Spartinivicinus marinus: one gene and its partner. The protein of the gene in region 1 binds, or shares a complex with, the protein of each later gene. Links are inferred from orthologs where the notes say so. Each region holds a gene or a part of one and is shown in the gene's direction. Other genes may lie near its edges.

Region 1 (14,967 bases):
GGCAGATGGCAAAAATATGCAATAACATGTTGCTAGCCATTCATATGGCAGGTACAGCAGAAGCGATTCAGTTAGGGGTTAATAATGGTTTAGATCCAAAAGTATTGTCGGATATTATGGTGCAAAGCTCGGGTAGAAACTGGTCACTTGAGCTGTATAACCCCTATCCAGGTGTAATGGAAGCTGTTCCTGCATCAAAAGCGTACCAAGGTGGTTTTAAAGTCAATTTAATGGTGAAGGATTTAGGCCTGTCTCAACAAGCTGCATTGTTAAGTTGTTCTAGTACACCATTAGGAGCACTTGCTCGTAATCTATTTAATCTTCATGCAGCTCAAGGAAGTGAGAAGTTAGACTTTTCAAGTATTCAACAGTTTTATAAGCCAAAATAAGACTCAGTCTTCTAGCAGTCCTTAAATTTAGCCAAACAAACGGCTCTTATATGAGCCATTTGGTTTTTGGAGTTTAATGTTTCACTGTACCCATCCGTGGACGGTCATGTTCGTAATGACTGCTTTGGGTATAAAAGCCTCCTCGCACGATTTTAGGTTTTACCAGTCGCTCAAAGTCTCGATAATCCATGCGGATTATTTCATTATGATTGCCTGCATTGAATGCAATCTTATGGTCGTCAACCAATGCTTCTGCTACATAAACAGGGATATTAAATAAATTACCAAAGGGGGGCATAGCGCCAGTTTTGCAGTGAGGAAATAAGTCGCTGAATTCACTTTCATGGGCTAATTCAATATCAACTGCACCTAAGTATTTGCCAATAGTATTTAAGTCGATAGCATAATTGGATGGCATCACTAACATTGACATGACATCATCTACTTTCACCATGACTGTTTTGGCAAAGTCTTTGCCACTAACATGTGCCGATTGTGCTACTTCTTGTGCTGTAAAGCCTACAGAATGCTCATGAATACTGTAAGGAACGTTTTTATCCTGTAAGTATTCGGTTAGTTGGGGAATGGCCATAGCAGCCTCCGTTATTTCAGAAGCCTGAAAACAAGGATATGTTTAAATTATAGATCAATAGCATCGGATTTATTTCCCCGTTTCTTTCATTACCCTGCCATGGTTATAATTCATTACATAGGGTTCTAAGAGTGCCCTAATAATAAAAATGGGTTTATCTCAGTCAGCATTGCCATGGTCTATTGATGAAGCAATTTACTTTTTTTCTGTTGTTCCCGTTATGGTTCGTTATCACCACTTTTTGCAGTATTCTCCAAGCCGAACAGGGAGAGCAGGCTGGTAATAACCAGCCTCAAGAGACGATAACGGTAGCCTACTCACTAGGCCAAGAACCTTATCAGTTCACAAATGAGCAAGGTCAGGCTGATGGTTTTGTGATTGATTTGTGGCGGCGCTGGGCTGGTCAAGCCAATGTGCAGGTGCGTTTTTTGGGTGCGCCAGCGATAGTGGCTGCGGAAATGGTGGCAAGAGGACATGCAGATATTCATGCTGGTTTACTTACCAAAGATCTAAAGGCAATTAACCTAAAAGGTGTTACGCCAGTAGGAAAAAGTAGTATTTACTTTTTTTATCATCGGAATGTTTTGGGTGTTAAAAGCTTGCAAGACTTGGCAGGCTTTAAAATAGGCATAGTTAGTGGCTCCGACACTGAAGAGGAAATAACAAGTCGATTAAAAGATGCCTCATTAGTTAAGTATCAAAACAATATGGCAATGTTGAAAGCTGCCCAGGCTGGAGAAATTCGAGTCTTTGTAGGCAGTGGACCTACTTTGCGGTTTTTAATGGCCAAGCAGGGGATCTCTCGGGAATATAATTATCAAGCAGAACAGCCTCTGTATCAGCGAACCCTTTATGCTGCTGTAAACCCTGAAAATGAATCAATAGACGCTTTAATTCGAGAAGGCATGCAAGAAATTTCGGCAGCTGATCGTAAAGCAATAGAAAACAAATGGTTGGAACAAACCCAAAGCTACACCAGTGGAGCTTTAATTATTGCTATTGATACTGACTTCCCTCCTTTATCATTTTTAAACTCCAAAGGTCGTCCTGCTGGGCTCTTTGTCGATTTATGGCGGTTGTGGGCTAAAAAAAATGGCAAACAAGTGCGCTTTAAGGCAACCGAGTGGCAGGAAACATTGGAATCAGTACAGGATGGGGAAGTTGATATTCACTCCGGGCTTTCGGAGACTACTGCTCGTAAAGAATGGCTGGAATTTTCGCAACCTTTTTATGAAATGAGCTCGGTGTTGTTTTATGACGCGTCGAGTGAGCCTGTTCGTAATAAAGAGCAACTAGCCGGTAAACGGCTAGGGGTAGTAAGAGGAACATCCCATCAGGTGCATATAGATAAACATTGGTCTGATGCACGAGTGATAACCTTTGAAAACAATGAAAGCCTGATTCGTGCGTTACAGGTGAAACAAATCGATGCGTTTATTGCTGAACGAGTGTCGATTAATATTTTGTTGAATCGGCTGGGGCTAGTGGGTGAAATAAAAGCATCTACCCAGTTTTCTTTCCGAGAAAAATTTCATGCGGGGGTGCTAAAAGGCCGTCGAGACTTATTAAATGACATTAATAAGGGACTAAGCCTGATCACTCATGAAGAGTTTCGAGAAATGGAAGCTCGTTGGTTAGCTGACCCCAAAACTCGTTATTTCAGTGATCAGGCGGTTCCCCTTAAATTAACAGAAGAAGAGAAACAGTGGCTGGCAGATCACCCAGTAATAACTTTTACTGGTGACCCCAAATATCCCCCTATCGAGTTTTTGGATGAAGATGGGAAGTACCAAGGGATAGCGGCAGACTATGTAGCGATAATTGAAAAGCGCTTGGGAATTACCATGAAATATATCCCGTCCGCTAACTGGGAGGCCGCTAGAGATAAATTACGTCGTCGCGAAGTGGATATGCTGAGTGTGATTGCCTGGGATGAAGATCATGCTAAACGCTATGCTTTTACCCAGCCTTACCTTGAAATACCCACTGATATTATTGCTCGTAGCACAGACGACAGTATAAAGAAAATAAAAGACTTATCAGGTAAAAAAGTGGCCACCTTGCCTGACTTTGAAGCTACTGAGTTTATTAAATCTCAATACCCAGATATCGAATTTATTAATGTTCCTGATTTTGCTAGGGGTATTAAACAGGTGTCGTTAGGGCAGTTAGATGCCATGATAGTGAATCGGGCAACCCTTTCCTACTCAATTGATCGAACCAAGATTACTAATTTACGTAATGTGGCTGAAGTGGGTTTTAATTATCGATACCGAATGGCTACCCACAGACACTGGGAAGTGTTTAGTACGATCTTAAATAAAGTATTGAGTAGTATTCCAACCAAAGAAAAAAATGAAATCGAAGGAAAGTGGATCTCTATCCAGCCCCGGGTATGGAAGCCGACGAAAGAATTTATTATCGGGGTGGTTATTACCCTGGCCATTATCTTATTGATCATTTACTGGAACTGGCGTCTATCCAGAGAAATTGATGAGCGTCATAAGGCAGAAAAAGCCTTACGCATGCGAGCACAAATGGACCGGATGATCAGTAATATTACCCGGCAGTTTATGGATCGAGAGCTTGATGAAGCAATTCAGTACACCATCAGGGTGATTGGCGAATTCATGGGAGCTGATCGCAGTTATGTGCTGAATTATGAGTCTGACTATAAAAGTGCTGGCATCACCCATAACTGGCATATTAAATCAATGCCAGATTATACCGAGCAACAGCAGCAAATGTTAACCGAGCATTTTCGGGCTTTGGATAGTCGGCCGCTAAAAGGGGAAGTGTGCCAGTGGTCGCTGGGTAGCTTTGGTGTGCATGAACCATCTTCTGTGCGCCATTATTTAGAATCACTCAATATACGCTCAGTTATTCATGTACCAATGTTACTGTCAGGGCGGGTCGTTGGCTCCATTGCTCAGGTTACAGTCGATCAAGATAAAACCTGGACCAGTGAAGAAGTTGCCCTGTTATGGCGTGCTGGAGAATTAATTGCCATTGGGCGGGCTCGTAAAGATGCTGAAGATGCATTACGTATCAGTGAGGAGCGTTATCAACTGGCAATGGATGCTGCCACAGATGGACTATGGGACTGGAATATTCCTGCAGGCAAAATTTATTTCAGCCCTCGTTTTGCCATCATGTTAGGGTATCAGCCTGATACGATAAAAGGAACAAAAGAAGCCTGGGAAGATTTAATTCACCCTGATGATAAAGCGCAAACAACGGCATTTTTAGATCATATGTTTGCCACTCAAAATGACAGTTTCGAATGTACTTATCGAGTACGTCGACAAGAAGGCAGTTATAGTACAGTACAAACTCGCGGTAAGGTGGTTAAGCGAAATCATAAAAATGAACCCTTGCGTGCAGTGGGTACTCATGTAGATATCACGGAAGAATTAACCCGCCGACAAGAATTATCATTAGCACGCTTTTCTTTGGATAATTCTGCAGATGATGTTCTTTGGGTGCGCCAGGATGGTAGCCATCGTTATGTGAATATGGCCTTATGCCGCTCATTGGGCTATGAGCACGACGAATTACTCAATAAAAAAGTCACGGATATTGACCCGGAATTGAATCAGCGAGCCTGGGAATCTTTGTGGAATGTGTTAACTCGTGGAAAACCCAGAACCTTTGAAACCCTTCGACGACGTAAAGATAATTCTGTTTATCCTGTGGAGGTAACAGCTAATTTTATGGAGTATGACGGCGAAGGTTATGTGTTTATGTCTAGTCGGGATATTACTGATCGTAAGCACGCTGAAGAAGCACTTCGTCAAGCCAAAGAAACAGCTGATCAGGCAAATTTAGCTAAAAGCGAATTTTTAGCCAATATGAGTCATGAAATTCGTACGCCAATGAACGCCATTATTGGTATGAGTCATTTAGCTCTTCAAACAGAGCTTAGTAAAAAACAATACGACTATATTAGTAAAATTAAATCTTCATCCCATGCTTTGCTAGGCATTATTAATGACATTCTAGATTTCTCAAAAATTGAAGCGGGCAAAATGGATATGGAGTCCATCAACTTCGATATAGAGGAAGTCTTTGATAATTTGTCAAGCATGATGGGAGTTAAAGCAGAGGAAAAAAATCTAAAAGTAGTCTATCAAATAGAGCCTGATGTACCTCGTCAATTAATTGGTGATCCGCTACGGCTGGGCCAAGTCTTAATTAATTTAACCCATAATGCGATTAAATTTACCCGTAAAGGCCAAGTGACGGTTAGCGCTAAAGTACGTTCGAAAGGTGATGAAGAAGTCGAACTGGTATTTACTGTTAAGGATACAGGTATTGGAATTAGTGAAGACCATTTAACTCGCTTATTTGACTCATTTTCTCAGGTGGATGGCTCTACTACTCGTAAATTTGGTGGCACAGGATTAGGCTTGGCTATTTGTAAAAAACTGGTGGCCATGATGGGGGGGGATATAAAAGTAGTGAGCGAAGTGGGGCATGGCAGTGAGTTTGTGTTTACCGCTAAACTTGGCATTCATCGTTCAGAAGATCAATTAAAAAGACTCAGTGAAGAGCTGCAAGGGGTTCGCGTACTGATAGTGGATGATAATGAAACATCGCAAACAGTGCTCACTGATATGCTGGAAACATTTAGTCTTAGGCCTGAAGCGGTCAGCTCCGCGACAGAAGCTTATGAGCTAATAAAGCAAGCTAATCACACCCCTGGTGATTGTTTTGAATTGGTGTTAATGGATTGGCGAATGCCCGACACTGATGGTATCGATGCCTCAATTCATATTAAGCAAATGGAAGGGCTATTTAAAATACCTGCAATTGTGATGGTAACGGCCTATGGCCGAGAAGAAATTATGCAGCAGGCACAAGGTGCAGTAGATGGCTTTTTAATTAAACCTGTTAGCCCTTCTGTATTACTAGAAACTGTCTTAAGAACCTGTGATCGCTGGTATCGAGCCAGAGTATTAAAAGGTAGTCAGCAATTAACTCAAATAGCGCCGCAATTAGCCGGGGCTAAAGTGCTGTTAGCAGAAGATAATGAAATTAACCAACAGGTTGCTCAGGAGCTGCTATTAGCGTTGGGCCTAGATGTTGTTATTGTCAATAATGGCCGAGAGGCAGTAGAACGAATTCAGCAGGATAATTTTCAGCTGGTATTTATGGATATTCAAATGCCAGAAATGGATGGTTTTCAGGCAACGGAAAAAATTCGCAGTATGCCACAGTTTGATAAGCTGCCTATTGTGGCAATGACAGCTCATGCAATGCGACGAGATCGAGAAAAATGCTTAGCTGCAGGAATGAATGACCATATTGCAAAGCCATTAAACCCCGATGAATTAAGCGTCATGATTGCCAGGTGGTTAAAAGCGAAACCAATTATCAGTAATAAAAGGGTCAATCAACCACAGTTAGAATGGCCAGAGCAGCTTGCCAGTATTGATTTAACTGCAGGCTTATCCAGGGTTATGCAAAATCAGGTTTTATATTGTAAGTTGCTTCGAGACTTTATTAATCAGCAGCCAGCAAATTTACAGTCGCTGGAGCAGTCACTTACCAGTCAAGACTGGGAACAAGCCCTTTATCAAGCACACACAATGAAGGGGGTTGCTGGTAATATCGGTGCCAATGAATTACAAGACAGTTGCTTGGCATTAGAAAAACTACTTAAAGCAGAGCAGTTTGAACAAGCTGAACAGGCACTTAATCAGCTAGAAGCTTGCTCTCAAATGTTGTCCGAAGAGTTGAGTCAGCTACCAGGCGTGATTATTGATGATACGACAACTGACACCCAAACAACGGTTGAAGCTGAAGTAGCTGGTGAGCACGACAGTAATAATGCCCCCTCTACAGATGAGCTTGGTCAATTGAAAAATATGTTGGCTAGCGGGGATACTGAAGTAATGGCCGTTTGGCAGAAGTTAATGCCCCAGTTAACAAATGCGCTTGACCCTAAACTATTAGGCCAAATTGGAGAAAAAATTGATAACTTTGATTTTGATGAAGCGTTGCACTTGGTAGAAGAGAATATACCTTAAATATAGTGTTGCGAAAGGCTAGTAATACGCTTACCTATAAACCCTGTTGCCAGACGCTAAAAAAAGAGCATATGGCAGCAGGGTAAGCGATAGTGTTAAACCATTAAAAGCAGTTAGGTTAAAAGCAATTAGGTCATTATTGGGCTAGCAGGGCCATAGCGGCTTCCATTTCATCACTCAAGTCTTCCGCTTCGTTCATATCCACATTTGGATCTAAGCCGAGCTTTTCAAAAGCCTTAATTGAACTCCAGTCCATTTCTGTATAAGGATGACCGGTACCGACTAAGCTTTGTAAGTTAGCGACCATCACAATATCTACGTAATCTACCTTAGGGGAGTTTCGATCAAACTTGATATATTCTTCTGGTACTTTGGCAATCATGCTGGGGAAATCCCAAGCTTCTAGAATCTTCGTGCCCAGAGTGGGGTGGGTTTTTTCAATGACATGGGCCAGGGTAATACTATCAGGAATGCTGGAAATACTTTCCACGTAAGTAAGTACGGGTAGTGCACCAATTTTATGCATGAGTCCTGCTAGCATCGCTTGGTCTGGCTGCAACTTAGTATAGTGCCTGCATAATACATTACAGATACCTGCGACTTCAGTGCTTTTAGACCACACATCGCGCATCATTTTATCTACAACATCTGAAGTGGCTTGGAACATTTGTTCCATTGCCAGGCCAGTAGCAAGGTTAGCGCTATAGGTCATACCTAGTCGATTAACCGCCATTTGGATATTGTCGATTTCACGGCTGGTCCGCATTAAGGGGGAATTGACCACTTTGATAATACGGGCAGTAATGGCAGCATCATTGCTAATGACTTTTGCCAGCTCATTAACGCCTGCTTCAGGGTCTTCAGCGGTTTCCCGTACCTTTAATGCGACTTCAGGAAGGGTTGGCAGGCTTAATTCATCGTTTCTAAGTGCGTCTAAAATCTCTTCTTCAATTCGTTCTGACAGGTTAGCCATAAGGGAAGCACCCAAATTAATCAGTCCGGGATTAGAGTATAGTCCGTATAATTGGCGAACAAGATAAATATACCCCTAGCATATTACCAGGGGGGTGTATCTTTTTAGACAGTATAGGGCAAATCCAGCAATGTCACTTTTTCATTTGGTTGTTTGGCAAAATATAAGTCGTCTGTTGCAACTGCTTTATCTTGCAGCACGGCTAGCGCTTGGTATTGGTTATCAGTTATTTTTGCGCTATTAATCAAGTGGCCTACATTTGCCGTATGTGAGTGAGATTGCAGGGGAGTCATGCTAGGAATAGGCTGATCTGTTTGGTATTGAATGCGATACAGGTGATTTTTTTGTTTCCCTAAGTATTGCATACGAGCAACAATTTCTTGACCTGTATAGCACCCTTTTTTAAAGCTTATGCCTCCTGTGACCTGCATATTAAACTGTTGAGGAATAAACTCCAGGCGGGCCTCTTGATTTAGCCAAGCTAAGCCTGCCTGGATATCAAGTAACTGCCATTGGCTGTAGTTGACAGGAACCACTTCAGCGGGAAGGCTTTCCCATAATTGGATTGCAGCTGCTGTGGTTAGCCAAGCCTGATAACAGTGGGGCTGATTTGGTAGCTGATAAACTACCTGGTTATTAGAAGACAGGCTTTGCCCAGTCTCTGTCGGTGCTGGGATTTGCTGGCTATTGAGCAATGAGGGAATATTTGAGCCTGTCAGCCCAATGCTTATATATTGATCAGTTGTGTTAAGCATTTCAGCTTTAAAAAAAGCACAGTATTTTTTAAGTTCTGCAATCATCGGGTCGACTAAATTGCGATCCATAATTAGCCAAAAACGATCAGGCAGGCGAAGTAGGTAAAAGTTGGCAAGCATTCGTCCTTTATTATTGCAACAGGCACCTAATGTTAGGGTATTTTCCGGAAGTGCTTTGACATCACAAGTCAGCTGTCCTTGTAAAAACTGCTCAGCACTTTCTCCGGATACTTGTAAAATTCCCAGTGGCCCAAGGTCGCTAATGATGGATTGCTGCGTTGTGTCTGGTAACGCCTCTTTGTTTTGGAAGCATGTCAGTTGATGGCCATCAAAGGTTGCACCCTGTTTAATTAGAAATGATTGCCATGTGGTGGTCATGTTGAACGTTTAACCCATTGTGAGTGATGATAAAAGAGAGCCTGATTGACATATTACTGAGTTTATCAACATGAATAAATGCGTAATTTGTTAAGGATGCATATAATGCTAAGGGGGTGAAACAGCCCCTTATCTCAAAGTAGTAGAGGCTTGTTATGAAATCACAAACTGAACTGAATCGGTTATTTTGGCATAGTCGGCGCGGTATGCTGGAGTTGGATGTACTATTAGTGCCTTTTTTAAAGGAAGCTTATCCGCAGCTGAGTCCTGAAGATCAAGCCCACTATGAAAAGCTGCTAAGCTGTGAAGATCAAGATATGTTTGGCTGGTTTATGCAAAAGAATCGTCCAGAAGATCCGGATCTGGCTCGGATAGTTAATATTATCTTGGACCGAGTGCAACCTAAGGATTAATGTCAGCTAGTAATAGTCACCAACTTGATTTAAAAGTCGGCCCTTCAAAAGTTTTGTGTATTTATCTTGCCAGCCTATATGCGGGGTTGGGAGTTTTGCTTTGTTGGCTGGCAGATATACATTGGGTGTTTAAGTTGGCTGCGGTTGGCGGCCTGCTAATTTTTGGCTGTTATCAGGTTTTGTTGTATGGTCTGAAAAAGTTACCTAATAGTGTTATTGAACTGAAGCGGTTGAGCCAAACACAGTGGCAGCTATTAACCAGTCAGCAAAAAGCTTATCAGGGAGAGCTAGCAAATGACTGTTTTATCACGGTCCCGTTAACCATTGTAAGGATTAAAAGCAGCCGGCTGTCACAACGCTCCCTGGTGATTACCCCTGACTCTGTTGATAAAGAAGCCTATCGTCAGCTGAGAGTAATCTTAAGTCATGATTTTACCGCTGAGCCAGAAAACCCCTTTCTTTAAAAGCTAACTTTGCAAAAGTCTATTTTGTAGTAGTTTGTTCAGCTTTCTATGGGTTACCGTTAGAAGTTTGCGCCGAGAAAATTCTCAGGAGTTAAAATGGTATCAGTAGCAACAGGTAGTTGCTCTGGGTAGTCAAGGGTATAATGTAACCCACGACTTTCTTTTCGTTGTAAGGCGGACTGAATAATTAAGTCTGCAACGACAGCAAGGTTGCGCAATTCAATTAAGTCATTACTGACTTTGTAGTTGCTGTAAAACTCATAAATCTCTTGTTGTAACAGGTTAATACGGTGTTTGGCGCGTTGTAAGCGCTTATTAGTTCTGACGATACCTACATAGTCCCACATAAACCGTCTTAATTCTTCCCAGTTGTGGGCAATAATAATGTCTTCATCAGAGTCAGTGACCTGGCTTTCATCCCATGCAGGTACAGCGGGTGTTGTCTGGGTATTTGGTAGTTTTTCTAAAATATTTGTCGCTGCAGAGCGGCCATAAACAATGCACTCTAGTAATGAGTTGCTGGCCAGTCGGTTGGCTCCATGCAATCCTGTAAAGCTGGCTTCACCGATAGCGTAAAGGTTGGGGATATCTGTTTGACCATGTTGATCAACTAAAATTCCTCCGCAAGTGTAGTGAGCTGCTGGTACTACAGGAATTGGCTCTTTGGTGATATCAATACCAAAGCTGGCACAGCGTTGTAATATGGTGGGGAAATGTTGCTCGATAAATTTTGCTGGCTTATGACTAATATCTAAAAATACACAATCTAAACCCAGACGCTTCATTTCATGGTCAATACCTCGAGCCACAATATCGCGAGGAGCTAATTCGCCGCGTGGATCGAACTGATCCATAAAACGCTGACCATTCGGTAATAGTAGTTTTCCACCTTCCCCTCTAACGGCTTCAGAAATTAAAAACGACTTGGCATGGGGATGAAATAAGCAGGTGGGGTGAAACTGATTGAATTCCATATTAGCTACCCGGCAGCCTGCCCGCCATGCCATTGCAATACCGTCACCTGAAGCACCATCCTGATTACTGGTATATAGATAAACTTTGCTGGCACCGCCTGTAGCAATGACTGTGAACTTAGTTTGAAATAGTTCCACTTGATCAGTGCTAAGATTCAATACGTAAGCACCTATACAACAGTTGTGAGGATGGCCAAATTTTTGGCTGTTAATCAAGTCAATAGCAACGCGTTGGTCAAATAGGGTGATGTTTGGGTGAGCCTGGGCTTTTTCTATGAGTGTTTCAAAAATTGCTTGGCCTGTGGCATCGGCTGCATGGATAACACGACGATGGCTATGACCACCCTCTTTAGTCAGGTGAAAACCATTATTACTTTTTCTATCTCTGGTAAAAGGTACACCACTATTAATTAGCCATTGGATACTTTCTTGACTATGGCTAACAGTGTATTTAACTGCATCTGCATGGCAAAGACCGGCTCCAGCCTTTTCAGTATCGTTAATATGCGCTTCTATGGTATCGTCACTGTCAATTACAGCTGCAACACCTCCTTGGGCCCAATAAGTTGAGCCTGCAGCCAGGTCGGCTTTGCTTAATACGGCTACACTAGACTGTTCAGCAAGGTGAAGGGCTAACGTTAGGCCTGCTGCACCGCTTCCAATAATGAGGACATCAAAATGATGGGCTGTTTTCATAAAGTGGGAGCTAATCAATGAGCATTTAACAAAAAACGCTAGTATAACTGCATACCCTTTATGGCGGCTAGCATGATTACGACACTAAAACTGTTAATTAAATAACGAGACTACTGTGGCGCTAATCAATCAATTTTGTGAAAAAGCTTGAAGTTCTGAAAGGAACTTAAGGCGATTGAGTGAATCAATTATCCGTCGGGAAATAGAAAGTTGTTTTCTATCAATAGGCTACAACTGTTGTTAGTTTGGCTTAGGTGCAACCAGCTTGATAGCTGAAAAGCGGTTTGACAGACAGATAATACAGATAACTAAGGCATTTTTAGGTAGTTTAAGAAGGCAGTTGAGTAAAGTTAATTGGATAAGTTGGTTTATTAAATCCTGCGGGGCAAGATCAGATGACTTATCCTAAAAAAGCAGAGAACTTTTGTTATTGAGTATGGTCTACACAACAGAACAAAATGTGATGCTTCGGCAACTCCCACGTAGTTTTCAGCTGCAAGTGCAGCCTTTAGCCATTGAGCGGGGGAGGTGACGATGGTAAGTACGCAAGACTCGGATCAGCAATTAGTTGAGCGAGTGCAACAGGGGGATAAGCGTGCTTTTGATATGTTGGTAATGAAATACCAGCACAAAATCCTGGGACTGGTTAGTCGTTATATTCATGATCATCAGGAAGTTCAGGATGTTGCTCAAGAAGCGTTTATCAAAGCTTACCGAGCACTTGATAAATTCAGAGGAGACAGCGCATTTTATACTTGGTTGTATCGAATTGCGATCAATACAGCAAAAAATCACTTAGTATCCAAGGGGCGGCGTCCACCTGATACTGATGTTGATACTGAGGATGCTGAGTACTTTGAAGGACAAAATCCTCTTAAAGATATTGAATCACCAGAAAATCGGCTTTTTCGTGATGAAGTAGAAAAAGTGGTCTATAAGGCAATTGCGGGCTTGCCAGATGACCTAAGAACAGCGGTGACATTACGAGAATTTGATGGCTTAAGTTATGAAGAAATTGCTGAAGTTATGCAGTGTCCCGTCGGGACAGTGCGGTCACGAATTTTTCGTGCAAGGGAAGCAATTGATAAACAAATTAGGCCATTAGTTAACCAAGCTTAATGTTTTAATAATTGGTTTGAGATTATTGAAGTTAAGCTATTTAAAGTTAGGCATGAAAGAGAAAGAAATGCGACAAAAATATAGCTATTCTTGTGAGGTGCCTCATGAATCAAGATGAACGTTTGTGCGAGTCATTGTCCGCATTCATCGATGGTGAGGCCAGTGAGTTAGAAACACACCGACTGCTTAAACAGTCGCAAGAAAATGATGAGGTTAGGCAAACATCATTTCGGTACCACCTGATTGGTGAGGCCATGCGACATGAAACACATCAGTTTTCCTCCATTGATATTTCCTCTGCGGTGAGTGCTGCCATAAAGGAGGAGCCAGCGTTACAAGCTAGCTCTGAGAGTGGAGCTGAAAAAACTATGGTGGGACGTTGGTTGCAACCTTTAGCCAGTGTTGCCGTTGCTGCATCTGTTGCCTTTGCTGTAGTAGTAGGCGTACAGGTATTCCAGACTGAGCAAATAGAGCAGCCAGGACAACAACTTGCTGTCACTGATCAAGAGCGAGCAGCGGAAACTAATGCAAAATACACAGCACCTGCTTTTAATACTGGGCCACAGTTAGCATCATCGCCACAAGCGGTAACGCCTGTCTCGGTTGTTCAGCAGTCTGCTGTGAATTCTCCTCGGCTATTTCCTCAGCAAACAATTGACCAAGCAACGCAAACTCGCATTCAGTCTTATTTGATGCAGCATGCTGAGCACTCAACGCTTACTAATGGTCAAGGTATTTTACCATTTGCCCGAGTAGATAAATTTGAGACTCAGTAGTATGAAAAAGCGGTATTGGAGTCGAGCTACCTCGTGGCTAGCTTTTTCATTATTGATTGGATCAAGTGGCAATATTTTAGCGGAAACAGGCCTGTCAGCTGCACAATGGTTGACAGGAATGACTAAAGCATTTCGTGAATTAAATTATGAAGGGCAGTTTATTTATCAGCACAGCCAAGGCTTGAACAGTATTGCTATTACTCATTCTGTAACCGATGGTCAAGAAAGAGAGCGGCTGGTGTTTTTGGATGGACCCAAACGAGAAGTTGTGCGAGATGGTAATAAGGTAGTTTGTATCAATGCTGATAATGAAGTGATTCGCTTTGAGCGTGGTGACTCTCCATTAGCATTTGGGAGGATTCTTAGTGAGAATCCAAATAAACTAGCCGAACATTACAGTTTAAAAGTAGCAGGTAAAGGTCGGGTAGCCGGTCGAGAGGCAGTTGTCGTTTTGGTTCAGCCCAAGGATGAGTTTCGCTATGGCTATGAAATATGGTTAGACGAGGCCTCATCTTTACTGTTAAAGCTGGTCTTACTTAACCGAAAAGGGGAAATGCTAGAGCGACTTCAGTTTACTTCCCTTGAAATTGGGCATGAAATCCCTGAAACCAAACTGGTTACCTCTTTAAAGGGGTCTATTAAGTCAGAAAAAGTTATCGTATCCAAAGCTTTCAATAAAGCTAATGGCAAGCCAGGTGACAGTGAAAATTGGTATGTTAATTGGGTTCCTCCTGGGTTTGAGTTATTTCGTCGTAATCAACAGCACAGCCCTGTGACCAAAAAAGCAGTTGAGTCATTGATGTATACTGATGGTCTTGCAGGCTTCTCTATTTTTGTTGAGGCAAAACCTACGAATGCTGTATCAGTCATTAAACGAGAAGGTGCGATTACTGCGTTTACTAAAGTATTGTCATTTGAACAAGGTGAGTTTTTAATTACAGTAGTGGGTGAACTTCCTTTGGTGGCAGCTGAACGTATTGCAATGTCAGTAAAGTTGCAGAAAGGAAGAGCTGTTTCTATAAGCCAATAGCCGTCTAAAGTTTAATAATGGGTTACATAATTAACTATCGTGGCGATTGGACTATCATAATAGGTTTAAATACAGTTGGTTTAGTTATTAATGGTTGAAGAGCACGGAATTGTAACAGCTATTGATAAAAGTGGTGGTGTTTGGGTTGAAACTCAACAGCAATCAGTATGTGGCCAATGTGCTGCAAATAAAGGTTGTGGCCATAAGCTGTTAAATAAACTGCCGTCTAGACAAGTTGTTTCTGCTTCCTCTATTAAGGTGAGAAGCGATTATTCTCTGCAAGTGGGCGATGCAGTTGTTATTGGAATTCCTGAAAATACCTTAGTTAAGGGTTCATTGTTAGTTTATTTATTACCTTTGGTATTTATGTTGTTTA
Region 2 (15,135 bases), 640 kb from region 1 along the record:
CCACCGCTGATTTCAATACCGCTGCTGTGCCAGAAACGGCTGTGGCTTTGCACTAAATGTTGATACTCAGGTTTGATGTGAATATTGATTTCTACCTGTTGTTTTTCTTTTGCAAGCTGGTAATTTTTGACGGTACCCACGGGGATTTTTTTATAATAAATGGTGCTGCCAATATCAATGGAATCCAGCTCATCACTGAACAGAGTTAAATGTAATCCTGGGGTGTCCAATGGTAATGGCGGTGGGGCATTAAGGGCGGTAAATTCCCGTTTAGGCTCATTAGCATTTGGGTCACCAATGCGCATGGCGATATAATTCCCTTTAATTAACGCATCTAATCCGGTAATACCGGCAATCCCGATTTTGGGTTTTACCAGCCAAAACTGAGTGCTTTCATTGAGTGCTGGTTCGGCTCGGGGATCAAACAGGATATCGGCATAAACCCCTTGTAAGTCAGGCATGATGGATACATCTTTAACGACACCGGCAGTGAGTCCTTCAAAAATAACTTTGGTTTTACCAATAATCAAATCGCGACCGGTTTTAAAGCGGATGCGGGCTAGAATGCCGGCTTCGGCTGCTTCAAAATCGTCGTATAAAACAAATTCATCCAGGTTGTTAACTGGACTATGTTGGGGCTCAGTATCGGGGGTGTAAAATGCAATACCTCCGGCAATTAAACTGGCCAGTGATTCGGTACGAAATTTAAAGCCGGATAAATCGCCTTTAAAACTGATGCCGCTAGCATTCCAAAACCGACTATTTTTCTTAACTAAATGACGGTATTTTTCATCAATTAATACTTCGATATTCACATTTTTTAAATCATCAGCCAGGTTGTAGTCAACCACTTTGCCGACAATTAATTTCTTATAAAAAACGGGGCTATCTCGGTCGAGTGAGCCTAACTCTTTTGCTTGCAAGCGAATATGCAGCCCCGTTTCATCCTCGACGGGCGGTGGTTCGGTTTGGGCAGTAAAGCGACGCCTGGCGACGCCTTCTCCTGGTCTGATTGCAATATAATTACCTGATACCAGGGTTTCTAAGCCTGAGACTTCAGCAACGGAAATGCGTGGTTTAACCAGCCAAAATTGGGTATTTTCTGTTAGTAAGGATTCGGTTTTGGCGTCCATCTCGATCACTGCATCTACTGCAGAGAGGTCATCAGTAATTACCACTTTTTTGACAACACCTGCTCGAAGCCCCCGAAATAAAACTTCTGTCTTGCCTGCCACGATCCCTGAGCCGGATTCAAATTGAATAACAATATCAACACCAGCATCGCGAATGCCTTTATAAATAATCCAGCCGCCAATCAACAGGGCAATAAACGGCAGTAGCCAAATAGGGGAAATCCCCTTTTTTTGGCTGATAATGGGTTCAGGTAAAGGTGGCTGTGGTATAGGGCTGTTTGTTTCATTCGCATTGGTTGTGTCAGTCAATCGATGGTTCCTCATACCTTGTCAGGCTGTCGCAAAAGTTATATTTAGCCCCCTCTCCCTCTGGGAGAGGGCTGGGGTGAGGGTGTTGAAAATAAATCTAGTGTCCGATATGGAATAACAGGATATTCTGTCACCCCATATCCGCTAGCTTTTGCGACAGCCTCCATTTGTTGGGGAAGCATTATCCCAAATCAGTCGTGGATCAAAACTCATTGCAGCAAACATGGTCATGACCACCACGCCGCCGAATGCACCTGCACCGACTCCTGCTTCAATGGTTGCCAGGTTGCCCATTCTGACGAGTGCAACCAGGGTGGCAATGACAAATAAATCTAACATGGACCAACGGCCAATCCACTCAATCATGCGGTACAGTAAAGTCCGTTGATGGGGGCTTAGCGACCACTTGAATTGTACCGACAGTAATAAAACCGTTAGCCCCAATAACTTTAAAAAAGGTACAGCAATACTGGCAATAAATACCACAGCAGCAATAGGAATCATGCCTGCTTTTGCCAAAGCTATCACGCCTGACATAATGGTATCGGCTTGCCCATTGCCAAAAAAAGCAATTTTAGTAATCGGGTAGGTATTGGCTGGAATAAATAAAATTAAGCTGGTTAAGGTTAATGCCCAGGTTTTTGCCAGGCTATTAGGGTAACGGCTATGTAGCTGGCTATGGCAGCGGGGGCAGCGAATAGCGATGGCTGAGTGATGGTTATGTAGACGACATACTTTATGGCATTCATGGCAAACAATAAGCTGCGCTTGTTGCGCGGTCAGCCAGGACTTAGTTGACACGATATTGCTCCAATAATGACCAAACCTGATGCTTATTGAGAATCACTCGAATAAAAATAACAGCTAATAATAAGCCGATAAAGCAAGCAAGTCCTAACCCAAAGTGTAATTCTGCCAGCTCAAGCAATTTAATCATAGACACTAAAATCCCCAGCATATACACCTCTAGCATGCTCCAGGTGTCGAGCTTTTGATAACCACGGAAAGCTTGAATATGGAGAAACCGAGTTTTTTTGCGGATTATGCCCATTAATACGTAAGTCAATAAAAGGAGTTTGATAAAAGGGGCAATAATACTACAAAAACTGATCAGTAATGCAGTCCACCATAGGTCATGGGTAAAAAGCACATAAATGCCAGCGACAACGGTGTCATGCTGTGATTGGCCTAGCATCCGCATGGATAATAGGGGCAGGGTAATCGCAGGAATAAATAAAATAATCGCGCTTAAACAAAGAGCTAGGGTTTTTTCTACAGTATGAGGTGTATTTTCATAAAGGGTATAACCACAGCGGGGACAGCGTGCTTTACAACCTTTTGGTAGCGGCTTAATTGGCACGAGTAAATCGCATTCGTGACAGGCTGTCAGGGTGTCCATAGGCTCCTAGGTAAGAGATTACAAAAAGACGACTTTAACGGTAGTTGAGTTAATACGATAGTTGATTCTTGTTGAGTGTGATAGCGTTCATTAAAAAGCAAGGGATATTATTGATATGGCAGTATCTGAGTCTAGTAGTACTATTTATTATTTAGAAATGAAGTCACTTGACCAGTTAAACCCGGTAGCTGCGCCAACACTTGATGTGCAATTGCAACGGGCTGGAATTTCCTGTTGGCAATTAAATCGATTCTTATATCAGGTGGTCGGCGAGCCTTGGCAATGGCATGAGAAATTGTCTTGGTCTAAACAACAGTGGCAAGCCTATGTTGAACGGGATGTGCTGTATACCACCTTGCTTTATGTGTCGGGTACACCTGCAGGTTACTTTGAGCTGGAGCAGCAAGCAGCTGATGTGGAGCTAAAATATTTTGGATTGCTACCACAGTTTATTGGAATGAAGCTAGGAGGCTATTTATTATCAGAGGCTATTCGACAGGCCTGGCAGCTGGCTTCAGAGCGAGTGTGGGTGCATACCTGTACCGAAGATCACCCTGCTGCGTTGACAAACTATCAGGCAAGGGGGTTTCAGCTGTATAATACGGAAACCGTTATTCAATCGTAGGTATTAGTGTTACATGCAATGTCGTATGGGGTGTGGTGCTTGCTGTATTGCTCCTTCAATTTCCAGCCGAATTCCTGGTATGCCTGATGGGAAGTTAGCGGGTGAGCGTTGTGTTCAGTTAAATGAGCACAATCTCTGTCGGTTATTTGGTCAACCAGAGCGGCCCACGGTGTGTTTGCAGTTTACGGCAGATACAGCCGTTTGTGGTGAGACGACTCAGCAGGCATTGGTGAATTTGATGGAGTTGGAGGTGGTGACGAATTGAGGTCCTTTTTAGCTCACTCTCCCTCTGGAGGATGTCGCAAAAGCTGGGGATTATAACTTTAGCACAACCCAGCCTCCCCCTTTAAAAAAGGGGGATTGAGGGGGATTTTTATTTGAACTTAATAAAGACTAGAAGGTTCTACTTCCGCTTATCCACCGGTACAAAATCCCGCTTTTCTGAGCCGGTATACAACTGACGTGGACGACCAATTCGGTATGGGCCGCTGATCATTTCGTGCCAGTGGGCGATCCAGCCTGGGGTTCGGCCAGTGGCGAAGATCACAGTGAACATTTCTGTAGGAATACCAATGGCTTTTAAAATAATGCCAGAATAAAAGTCGACGTTTGGATACAGTTTGCGTTTCACAAAATACTCGTCTTCTAACGCAATTTTTTCCAGTCGCTTGGCAATTTTCAGTAATGGGTCGTTTTCCAGGCCAAGTTCTTCCAACACTTCATCACAGCTTTGCTTCATGACTTTAGCGCGTGGGTCGAAGTTTTTGTATACCCGGTGGCCGAAGCCCATTAGACGGAATGGGTCATCTTTGTCTTTTGCGCGGGCAATAAACGTATCAATATGTTTCTCGTCGCCAATTTCTTCCAGCATATTGAGTACAGCTTCGTTGGCACCTCCATGAGCTGGCCCCCATAAGGCCGCAATTCCAGAAGCAATGCAGGCAAATGGGTTGGCCCCAGATGAACCAGCCAGGCGAACAGTGGAGGTTGAAGCGTTCTGTTCATGGTCAGCATGCAGTAGGAAAATCCGGTCCATGGCACGAGCAAGTACGGGGTTAATATTGCTTTCTTCACAAGGGGTGCCAAACATCATGTGCAAGAAGTTTTCGCCATAGCTTAAATCATTGCGTGGATACATGAAGGGTTGGCCGATGGAATATTTATATACCATGGCAGCCAGGGTTGGCATTTTTGAAATTAACCGGAAGGCGGCAATTTCTCGATGGTGCTCGTTACTGATATCCAGTGAGTCATGGTAGAAAGCCGATAATGCACCCACTACCCCACACATGATAGCCATCGGGTGTGCATCACGGCGGAAACCATTAAAAAAGTTTCGCAGTTGCTCATGAACCATGGTGTGGTTTTTGATGGTAGCAATAAATTTTGCTTTTTGCTCAGTTGTGGGTAGATCGCCATACATCAGCAAATAGCAAACTTCTAAATAGTCTGATTGTTCGGCTAGTTGTTCGATAGGGTAGCCACGGTGTAGTAGCACGCCTTTAGCGCCGTCAATAAAGGTAATTTTTGACTCGCAAGCGGCAGTGGATACGAAGCCAGGATCAAAAGTAAAAAACCCTTTGGACGTTAACTCTCGTACATCAATTACATCAGGCCCAAGCGAACCGGAGTAAACGGGTAGTTCATGGGTTGTATCGCCGATGGTCAATTGCGCTTTTTTTTCTGCCATCTAGGCCTCCTATCATGCCATTCTTTTGGAAGGGTAAAACATCATTGGTACGGATATACCCTCTTACTATTGTAAAACACTTAGGGTCTGTTGACGTTTAAGCAAAGAACGCTTTTGGCAGCTTGCAAGTAATTATCAACAAACGCTAGTAAATTGACGAATAAACACCGTCTTAATTATATCTTCCCAGGAGGTCGGAGGATGCCGAAAACCTGCTACGATACCCTCAGTAAACGGGCACAACTATAGAGAGAAAGAGCAGTTTGTCAAATGTATACCCTGCGTGAATGATTATTATGGTTTGTTGAATAATTATTACTGAAAAATTATATAGTTGTTACCTTAAGCTGTTGTAGACTCCGGGGGGAAACAGCTTAGCCTATCTTAGTAGCATATTTAACTAGTTAATAACAGTCTTCTATCTTTGTAATTAATCACTGGTTATTACGTTAAGGATGTATTAATTTTCTGTTTATATAAAATTTGATTAAAAAATAACCTGCTTATGGGCAGATGTAGTAACATTACACAATTGTAATTAATAAACGATCTATTTATACTTCAGCCGCGAATTTGTTGGGGTTACTGGCTAATACAGTCAATGACTTCTAACCTATTTATGAAACGAGCTGCATCCTATAAATAAGTGGCGTCACTCATTTATAGGATGCAGCACGAGTCTTTGTACGCGTCCAAAAGATATCACGCCTGACTGGGCCTGCTTGAGTGTGAAAGAGCCGTGAATAGCAAACGACCTGTAAACTTAGATCTTAGAACTATAAAACTCCCGTTACCAGCGTACACTTCCATCCTCCACCGTATATCGGGTGTCATTCTTTTTGTTGGCATCGCTTTTCTTTTATGTGCTTTGGACTCATCCCTAAGCTCTGAAGAAGGCTTTAACAGTGTAAAAGAAACAATGAGTCATCCCTTCGCCAAGTTTATCACTTGGGGCTTGTTGTCGGCATTAATTTATCACTTTGTTGCTGGTGTAAAACACTTGCTGCTCGACATCGATATTGCTGATGGTAAAGAGTCTGGCTTATTAGCCTCCAAAGTGACACTTGCTGTTTCTGTATTACTGATTCTGATAGCTGGGGTGTGGGTATGGTAACCAATGTAACCAACTTGTCTCGTAGTGGCTTATATGACTGGATGGTACAGCGTGTATCAGCCATTGTATTAGGTGCCTATTTTATTTTTATGATGGGCTATTTCATTACGCATCCTGGCTTGACCTATGCTGACTGGCATGCACTTTTCAGCGGGACGGGTATGCGTATTTTTAGCTTAATGGCCATTGTCGCATTAGGTGCGCATGCCTGGGTTGGTATGTGGACCATCACGACCGACTACCTGACTGAGCAAGCAATTGGCAATAAAGCGGTTGTTGTCCGCTTTTCTGTACAAGCGCTATGTGGCTTTGCCATGTTTGCTTATGTGGTTTGGGGTATTCAGATTTTGTGGGGATTATAATCAATGGCCAATATTCGCACCATTTCCTTTGATGCAATTGTAGTTGGTGGTGGTGGTGCCGGGATGCGCGCGGCACTGCAATTAACTGAGTCAGGTGTTAAAACTGCCTGTATAACTAAAGTGTTTCCAACACGTTCGCACACTGTTTCTGCACAAGGTGGCATTACCTGTGCCATTGCTAGCTCTGATCCTAATGATGATTGGCGTTGGCATATGTACGACACTGTAAAAGGTTCTGATTACATTGGTGATCAGGATGCTATCGAATATATGTGCTCGGTAGGTCCGCAAGCCGTATTTGAGCTTGAGCATATGGGGCTGCCATTTTCCCGTACTGAAACTGGTCGTATTTATCAGCGGCCTTTTGGTGGTCAGTCGAAAAATTTTGGTGAAGGTGGTCAGGCAGCCAGAACCTGTGCAGCAGCAGACCGTACTGGCCATGCTCTGTTACATGCGCTTTATCAAGGTAACTTAAAAGGCGGTACTACCTTCTTAAATGAATGGTATGCCGTTGATTTGGTTAAAAACCAACAAGGTTCAATTGTTGGTGTGGTTGCGATTTGCATCGAAACCGGCGAAACCGTTTATATCAAATCAAAAGCCACAGTATTAGCAACGGGCGGCGCCGGTCGTATTTACCAATCCACCACCAATGCATTGATTAATACCGGTGATGGTGTGGGTATGTCATTGCGTGCCGGTGTGCCAGCGCAAGATATGGAAATGTGGCAGTTCCACCCAACCGGTATTGCCGGAGCCGGAGTGCTGGTGACTGAAGGCTGTCGTGGTGAAGGTGGTTACTTAATCAACAGTGAAGGTGAGCGTTTTATGGAGCGTTATGCCCCTAACGCAAAAGACTTGGCTGGTCGTGACGTGGTTGCCCGCTCGATGATTTTAGAAATACTGGAAGGCCGTGGCTGTGGTCCTAATAAAGACCACGTATTGTTAAAGTTAGATCACTTGGGTGAAGAAACCCTGAATTTACGTCTGCCGGGTATTTTAGAATTATCCCGTACCTTTGCACACGCTGATCCAGTTAAGCAGCCGATTCCTGTTGTACCAACCTGTCACTATATGATGGGGGGTGTAGCAACGAATGTGGGTGGTCAGGCTATCGCTCAAGATAAGAAAGGCAAAGACATGATTGTTGAAGGCCTTTATGCCTGTGGTGAAGTGGCTTGTGTATCAGTACACGGCGCTAACCGTTTAGGTGGTAACTCATTACTTGACTTAGTGGTATTTGGTCGTGCAGCTGGCTTGCAAATTGAGCAGTCATTACGTGAAGGCTTTGACTCCATGGATGCTAGTGACACCGATATTGAAGCGGCGATGTCCCGTTTGAATCGCTTGAATACGTCAAAAGACGGAGAAAAAGTCGCTGAAGTGCGCGCTGAATTACAAAAGACCATGCAGCTTTATTTTGGTGTGTTCCGTGAAGGCAAGAGTATGCAAAAAGGCATTAAGATACTCGAGGAAATTGGCGAGCGGATTCAAAATACCTATTTAGAAGACAAGTCATCTGCATTTAATACTGCACGTATTGAAGCCCTAGAGTTAGAAAACCTCTATGAAGTAGCTTTTGCTACTGCTATGGCGGCTGAAGAACGCAAAGAAAGTCGTGGTGCTCACGCCAGAGATGATTACCCAGATCGGGATGATAAAAACTGGTTAAAACACTCCATGTATTTCCCATTAGAGAAACGGATTGGTAAGCGAGACGTTAATTTCTCGCCGAAGACAGTTGATGCGTTTCCACCAAAAGCACGTAAATACTAAGGGGGAGATCATGTTAGTCAGTATCTATCGTTATAATCCTGAAACCGATAAAACCCCTTACATGCAGGATGTGACCATTGATCTTCCTGAAGGTAAGGATTTAATGGTGCTGGATGTGTTGGGTCTGTTAAAAGAACAGGACCCATCGTTAGCTTACCGTCGTTCCTGCCGTGAAGGCGTATGTGGCTCTGATGGCATGAACATGAATGGCACCAATGGGTTGGCGTGTATTACCCCTGTATCAGAGGCTACCAAAGGCAGTAATAAACTGATCTTGCGGCCATTACCTGGGTTACCTGTGGTACGTGACCTGGTGGTAGATATGAGTCAATTCTATAAGCAGTATGAGAAAATTAAACCTTATCTGCTAAATGACGAGCCAGCACCAGCAATTGAGCGACTGCAAATGCCTGAAGACAGAGAAAAATTAGACGGCTTGTATGAGTGTATTTTATGTGCTTGCTGTTCTACTTCTTGTCCTTCATTTTGGTGGAATCCTGATAAGTTTGTTGGTCCTGCTGGTTTATTACAGGCTTATCGTTTTCTTGCAGATAGTCGTGATACGCACACTGAAGAACGGCTTGCAGAATTAGACGACCCTTTTAGTGTATTCCGTTGCCGGGGTATAATGAATTGTGTCAATGTTTGCCCTAAAGGGCTTAACCCGACTCGCGCCATTGGCCATATCCGGCAAATGCTGCTAAAGAGTGGGACTTAGTAATAGTAATTTTAGGTGTTTCAGTTCATACTGTGCACCTGATTTTTGTAGGGCATTTAAACAGGTAGGTTGAATTATTTACAGTCGTATATTTTTTCTGCCTGTAAATATCTGACAAAATAATCAAAAGTGGGCAAGTCCTTTTAATTATTTTGGTTAGATGTACTTATACTAATTGCTTTTGGTAATAGGTATAAAACCCAAAGCGTCAGTTGGTTGAGTATTTCCGACAAGTGCCCTACATGCAGGGTTAACTGTATTACAGTGCGAATGCATTTATAAATGTACGTGTAAGAATGTACTTGCAATCGTGTGTTTATAAGAGTGTATTTATAAGGGCGTCTTTTTAAGAATAGGCTTTTAAAAAGGTGCTTTTAAATTGATGTATTGTAATGCAACTGAATAGCCGGAGCTGGTAGCCTGTGTTTAATTTTTCGTTTAAATACAACTGCCGTTATGCCCCGGTTTTTGTGTGAGTGTTAGAACCGAAATATAACGAGTCTGTTTGTCGGCCTATCTGGTAAAGCAGCTTAAGCTTATTTGGTCAACAAGTAATAAGCTGTTTAGCCCTAGATAAAAGCAGTTTTGCTTGATCAGGGGTGAAAACCTGACAAAACTTGCCGGATAGCTGTCTTACTCATGGGGTAATAAGAATGCAAGAAGGTGTCATGCACCAGATGTGGCGGACGGCGCATATATCTGGTGGCAATGCAGCTTATGTAGAAGAGTTATACGAGCAATTTTTGCGTGATCCAAATGCCATCCCAGAAGAGTGGCGTGATTATTTTGAAAAGTTGCCACAAATTGAAGGTGTTAGTGCTCAAGATGTTTCGCATGCAACGATTCGAGAACACTTTCAGCTATTAGCCAAACAACGATCTACCTCCCATGTAATGGCACCGGTTTCCGTTACTTCTGAACACGAAAAAAAACAAGTTCAGGTAATGGAGTTGATTGAGTCATTCCGTCAACGGGGTCACCAGAATGCTAAGCTTGATCCTCTAAATCTCCAGCAGCGCCAGCAAGTTCCAGATTTAACGTTAGAACACCATGGGCTTAATCAAGCTGATTTAGACACCGTTTTTCAAACAGCCTCGCTCTCTTTTGGTAAAGACGAAGCCACCCTTAAAGAAATCTGGCAAGGTTTAAAAAATACCTACTGCTCTACCATTGGTGCTGAGTTTATGCACATAGTGGATTCAGAAGAGCGTCGCTGGTTTGAGCAACGCCTAGAGTCTAATCGTGCTCACCCTACCATCAGCAAAGAATCCAAACTGCACTTGTTAGAGCGATTATCTGCAGCTGAAGGTTTAGAGAAATATTTAGGCACTAAATACCCAGGGACTAAACGTTTTGGCCTGGAAGGGGGCGAAAGCTTAGTGCCGATGGTTGATGAGCTTATTCAACGGGCCGGTTCTTATGGGGCCAAAGAAATGGTCATTGGTATGGCACACCGGGGCCGATTGAATTTATTGGTGAATATTCTGGGTAAAAACCCAGCCGATTTATTTGATGAGTTTGAAGGGAAAAAACTTCAGGATGAAGGTTCTGGTGATGTGAAATACCACCAAGGTTTTTCATCTAACGTGATGACGCCGGGTGGCGAAATTCACTTAGCGATGGCTTTTAACCCTTCACATTTAGAAATTGTTTCGCCTGTCGTTGAAGGTTCGGTAAGAGCTCGTCAAGATCGTCGTAACGATGTTAATCGTGATTTAGTGGTGCCTATTAATCTTCATGGTGATGCTGCATTTGCAGGACAAGGTGTGGTGATGGAAACCATGCAAATGTCGCAGACTCGTGCTTATAAGACAGGTGGCACTATCCATATTATCATTAACAATCAGGTTGGTTTTACCACTAGCCGCCAGGATGATGCCCGTTCAACAGAATACTGCACCGATGTAGCTAAAATTGTTGAAGCGCCTATTTTGCATGTGAATGGTGATGATCCAGAAGCGGTATTATTTGTCACTCGCCTGGCTTTAGACTACCGGATGCAATTTAAGAAAGATGTGGTCATTGATTTGGTTTGTTATCGCCGCCGGGGCCATAACGAAGCGGATGAACCATCGGGTACTCAACCACTGATGTACCAGGTTATTAAAAATCAACCAACCACGCGTACTTTGTATGCAGAGCGCCTGATTAAAGAAGGTACGTTAACTGCAGAAGAAGACAAGCAAATATTCGAAGGCTATCGCACAGCACTGGATAATGGCCAACATGTCGTGAAAAGCCTGGTAAAAGAGCCTAACAAAGAACTATTTGTTGATTGGGCTCCCTATATCGGTCATGAGTGGACTGCAAAACACGACACTCAGGTAGATATTAATGTACTGCAAGAGCTGGCTAATAAACTACACGACATTCCTGATGGTGTTGTTGTACAACGCCAGGTTGGGAAAATTATTGAAGATCGCCGCAAAATGGCAGCGGGTGCTTTACCCATTAACTGGGGCTTTGCGGAAACCATGGCTTATGCCACGTTATTACATCAGAACAATCCCATTCGGATTACGGGTCAGGATGTCGGTCGTGGTACTTTCTCTCACCGTCATGCGGTACTGCATAATCAAAAAGACGGTGAAGCTTATATTCCGTTAAAAAATCTTGCCGAAGATCAGCCAGCCTTTGATATTTATGATTCATTCTTATCAGAAGAAGCGGTGTTAGCATTTGAGTATGGCTATGCAACCACTACCCCAAATGCATTAGTCATTTGGGAAGCACAATTTGGTGACTTTGCGAATGGTGCTCAGGTGGTTGTCGATCAATTTATTACCAGTGGTGAGCACAAATGGGGACGTTTGTGTGGATTAACCATGCTGTTGCCCCATGGCTATGAAGGGCAGGGTCCTGAGCACTCTTCAGCTCGGCTAGAACGTTATTTGCAATTATGTGCGGAACATAATGTACAGGTTTGTGTACCTACAACGCCTGCTCAAGTGTTCCATATGCTTAGGCGACAAGTATTACGTCCTCTGCGTAAGCCGCTGATCGCATTAACACCCAAGAGTTTGCTTCGCCATAAACTTGCTGTTTCAACCTTAGAAGAGCTGGCAGAAGGTAGCTTCCATACAGTATTAGCAGAGGTGGATGATATTAAGCCAGCTGACGTTAAGCGTTTAATTATGTGTAGTGGTAAGGTTTATTACGACTTACTGCAAAAGCGTCGTGCAGAAAATCTTAACGATGCAGCAATTATACGTATTGAACAACTTTACCCATTCCCCCATGACGATCTGGAAGCTGTGTTTGCACAGTATCCAAATTTAGAGCGTGTGGTGTGGTGCCAGGAAGAGCCTATGAACCAGGGGGCTTGGTACTCTAGCCAGCATCATATGCGACGGGTGATAGCAGAGCATCCTAACAAGCAGCTGTATTTAGAATACGCAGGTCGGGAAGCCTCTGCAGCCCCTGCCTGTGGTTATATGTCAGTGCATGTGGAAGAGCAGCAAAAGCTGGTAGATGACGCTTTCACTATTTAATGATTGAAGGGCGTGTAACAGCGCCTTACTTAAAGATTGGGTAACAAGCAGTAAACATTAAAGGTTTTTAAGGAAACAACATGGCCACTGAAATAAAAGCACCTACTTTTCCGGAATCAGTTGCTGACGGCACCGTCGCCACTTGGCACAAAAAAGTGGGAGAAGCCTGCAGCCGCGACGAATTATTAGTAGATATTGAAACTGATAAAGTGGTTTTAGAAGTCGTTGCCCCTGCTGATGGTGTGTTAAAAGAGATTGTCGCTGCTGAAGGCGATGTGGTTGAAAGCGAAGCGATTATTGGCGTATTTGAAGAAGGTGCTGCGGCATCTGCGGCACCAACCGCAGGAACTGCTCCGGCTGCAGAAGCTGCTGCGCCAGCCGCTAGTCAGGCAGCAACAGGTGAAGCCATTTTAAGCCCAGCCGCTCGTCGAATTGCTGATGAACATGGTCTTGACCACAGTGTAATTAAAGGCACGGGTAAAGGTGGCCGAGTCACTAAAGAAGATGCATTAGCGCATGCTAAGCAAGCAGGACAGTCAGCACCAACCACTGCTTCTCAACCAGCCACTGCACAAGCACCGGTTGCCAGTGGTGGTCCTCGTGAAGAAAAACGCGTACCCATGAGCCGTTTACGTGCTCGTGTAGCAGAACGTTTAGTACAAGCCCAACAAACTGCAGCGATGTTAACAACGTTTAACGAAGTTAACATGAAGCCCGTTATGGAACTGCGCAACAAATACAAAGACGTGTTTGAAAAGTCTCATAATGGTACTCGCTTAGGCTTTATGTCATTTTTCGTTAAGGCTGCAGTGGAAGCGCTGAAGCGTTATCCAGCCGTAAATGCTTCTATTGACGGTAATGATATTGTTTATCATGGCTATCAAGATGTCGGTGTTGCGGTTTCTTCTGATCGTGGTTTGGTCGTACCTGTCTTACGTAATGCTGAAAATATGGGGTTGGCTGAAGTTGAAGCGAAAATTCGTGAATATGGCTTAAAAGCGCGGGATGGCAAGTTATCGATTGATGAAATGACTGGCGGTACCTTCACTATTTCTAATGGTGGTGTATTTGGTTCACTTATCTCTACCCCTATTTTGAACCCACCACAAACCGCTATTTTAGGTATGCACAAAATTCAAGAGCGGCCAATGGCAGTGAATGGCAAAGTAGAAATACTACCAATGATGTACTTAGCACTGTCTTATGACCATCGTTTACTTGATGGCAAAGAAGCAGTGACTTTCTTAGTGGCTATCAAGGAAATGCTAGAAGATCCTGCTCGTATTTTATTGGAAATCTAAGCACCTAATTTATTCTCAGAATAATGAGGTTGCTGCCTTTAACCTAGGTAAAAGCAGCAACCTCCAGGCTTATTTGCCAAGCGCAAAATTGATTTAGGACATTAAACATGGCTCAAAAATTTGATGTTGTGGTAATTGGTGCAGGCCCTGCCGGTTATGTTGCAGCTATTCGTGCTGCGCAGTTGGGTTTAAAAACGGCTTGTATTGAAAAGTGGATTGGAAAAGACGGTAAAGTGGCTTTAGGCGGCACTTGTCTTAATGTAGGTTGTATTCCATCAAAAGCCTTATTAGATAGCTCCCATAAATACGAAGAAGCAAAAGATCATTTTAAAGTGCATGGCATTAGCGTAGATAACGTTGATATTGATGTCCCTGCCATGATTAAACGTAAAGACCAGATTGTTAAAAATCTAACGGGTGGTGTAGCCGGTTTATTTAAAGCTAATGGCGTCACTGCCTATGAAGGCGCTGGCAAAGTATTAGCAGGCAAGCAAGTAGAAGTGACTAAGCGTGATGGCAGTGCTGAGCTATTGAATGCTGAAAATATTATTATAGCGACTGGCTCTAGCCCAATTGAAATTCCACCAACACCATTAACAGAAGGCTTAATTGTTGACTCAACAGGTGCTTTAGAATTCCAAGAAGTACCAAAGCGTTTAGGTGTAATTGGTGCTGGTGTTATCGGTTTAGAGTTAGGTAGTGTTTGGGGTCGGCTAGGTGCTGAAGTGATTGTACTTGAAGCAATGGATACTTTCTTGGCTGCAGCTGACCAGCAAATAGCCAAAGAAGCAGCCAAGATTTTCAAAAAGCAAAAGTTAGACATTCGCTTAAACTGCCGGGTCACAGGCTCTGAAGTTCGCGGTAACGAAGTGGCTGTAAAATATACCAATGAGAAAGGTGAAGAGTGCGAAGAACTTTTCGATAAAGTGATTGTTGCAGTCGGCCGTCGTCCTTACACAGAAAACCTATTAGCGGATGATTCTGGCGTTAAGATGGACGAACGCGGCTTTATTTTTGTTGACGACCAGTGTCGTACAGAAGTGCCTGGCATTTATGCAGTAGGTGACGTTGTTCGTGGTCCAATGTTAGCCCATAAAGGCTCAGAAGAGGGCATTATGGTGGCTGAGTTAATTGCTGGCCAAGCCGCTCAAATGAACTACGATTTAATTCCTTCGGTTATTTATACTCATCCAGAAGTGGCTTGGGTCGGTAAAACC

The links.
Region 2: the proteins of OQE68_RS04675 (region 1) and sdhA are in contact, whole or in part, in a crystal structure (PDB 6C12), measured with the Escherichia coli proteins. The link is inferred for Spartinivicinus marinus from one-to-one orthologs.

What each region holds. Positions count from the first base shown.
Region 1 is NZ_JAPJZK010000001.1:975,973-990,939, reverse strand. Bases 8,077-10,903 are described here. They hold OQE68_RS04675 (FAD assembly factor SdhE), read left to right. Parts: upstream 8,077-9,274; coding sequence 9,275-9,532; downstream 9,533-10,903. Other genes in these bases: nadB (L-aspartate oxidase), read right to left, coding at 10,056-10,903; OQE68_RS04670 (protein YgfX), read left to right, coding at 9,532-9,996; ygfZ (CAF17-like 4Fe-4S cluster assembly/insertion protein YgfZ), read right to left, coding at 8,091-9,119. Outside these bases: mmsB (3-hydroxyisobutyrate dehydrogenase), read left to right, coding at 1-389; OQE68_RS04695 (aminoacyl-tRNA deacylase), read right to left, coding at 463-981; OQE68_RS04690 (transporter substrate-binding domain-containing protein), read left to right, coding at 1,167-7,013; OQE68_RS04685 (HDOD domain-containing protein), read right to left, coding at 7,150-7,986; more of nadB, read right to left, coding at 10,904-11,666; RNA polymerase sigma factor RpoE, read left to right, coding at 12,201-12,785; OQE68_RS04655 (sigma-E factor negative regulatory protein), read left to right, coding at 12,890-13,561; OQE68_RS04650 (MucB/RseB C-terminal domain-containing protein), read left to right, coding at 13,563-14,591; OQE68_RS04645 (SoxR reducing system RseC family protein), read left to right, coding at 14,682-14,967. UniProt on the Escherichia coli protein: An FAD assembly protein, which accelerates covalent attachment of the cofactor into other proteins.
Region 2 is NZ_JAPJZK010000001.1:331,678-346,812, reverse strand. What follows is about bases 6,027-9,021. They hold sdhA (succinate dehydrogenase flavoprotein subunit), read left to right. Parts: upstream 6,027-6,635; coding sequence 6,636-8,408; downstream 8,409-9,021. Other genes in these bases: OQE68_RS01575 (succinate dehydrogenase iron-sulfur subunit), read left to right, coding at 8,419-9,021; sdhD (succinate dehydrogenase, hydrophobic membrane anchor protein), read left to right, coding at 6,264-6,632; sdhC (succinate dehydrogenase, cytochrome b556 subunit), read left to right, coding at 6,027-6,270. Outside these bases: OQE68_RS01620 (PqiB family protein), read right to left, coding at 1-1,442; OQE68_RS01615 (paraquat-inducible protein A), read right to left, coding at 1,587-2,243; OQE68_RS01610 (paraquat-inducible protein A), read right to left, coding at 2,233-2,841; OQE68_RS01605 (GNAT family N-acetyltransferase), read left to right, coding at 2,957-3,466; OQE68_RS01600 (YkgJ family cysteine cluster protein), read left to right, coding at 3,480-3,731; gltA (citrate synthase), read right to left, coding at 3,870-5,156; more of sdhC, read left to right, coding at 5,896-6,026; more of OQE68_RS01575, read left to right, coding at 9,022-9,126; OQE68_RS01570 (2-oxoglutarate dehydrogenase E1 component), read left to right, coding at 9,780-12,617; odhB (2-oxoglutarate dehydrogenase complex dihydrolipoyllysine-residue succinyltransferase), read left to right, coding at 12,698-13,918; lpdA (dihydrolipoyl dehydrogenase), read left to right, coding at 14,026-15,135. UniProt on the Escherichia coli protein: Two distinct, membrane-bound, FAD-containing enzymes are responsible for the catalysis of fumarate and succinate interconversion; the fumarate reductase is used in anaerobic growth, and the succinate dehydrogenase is used in aerobic growth.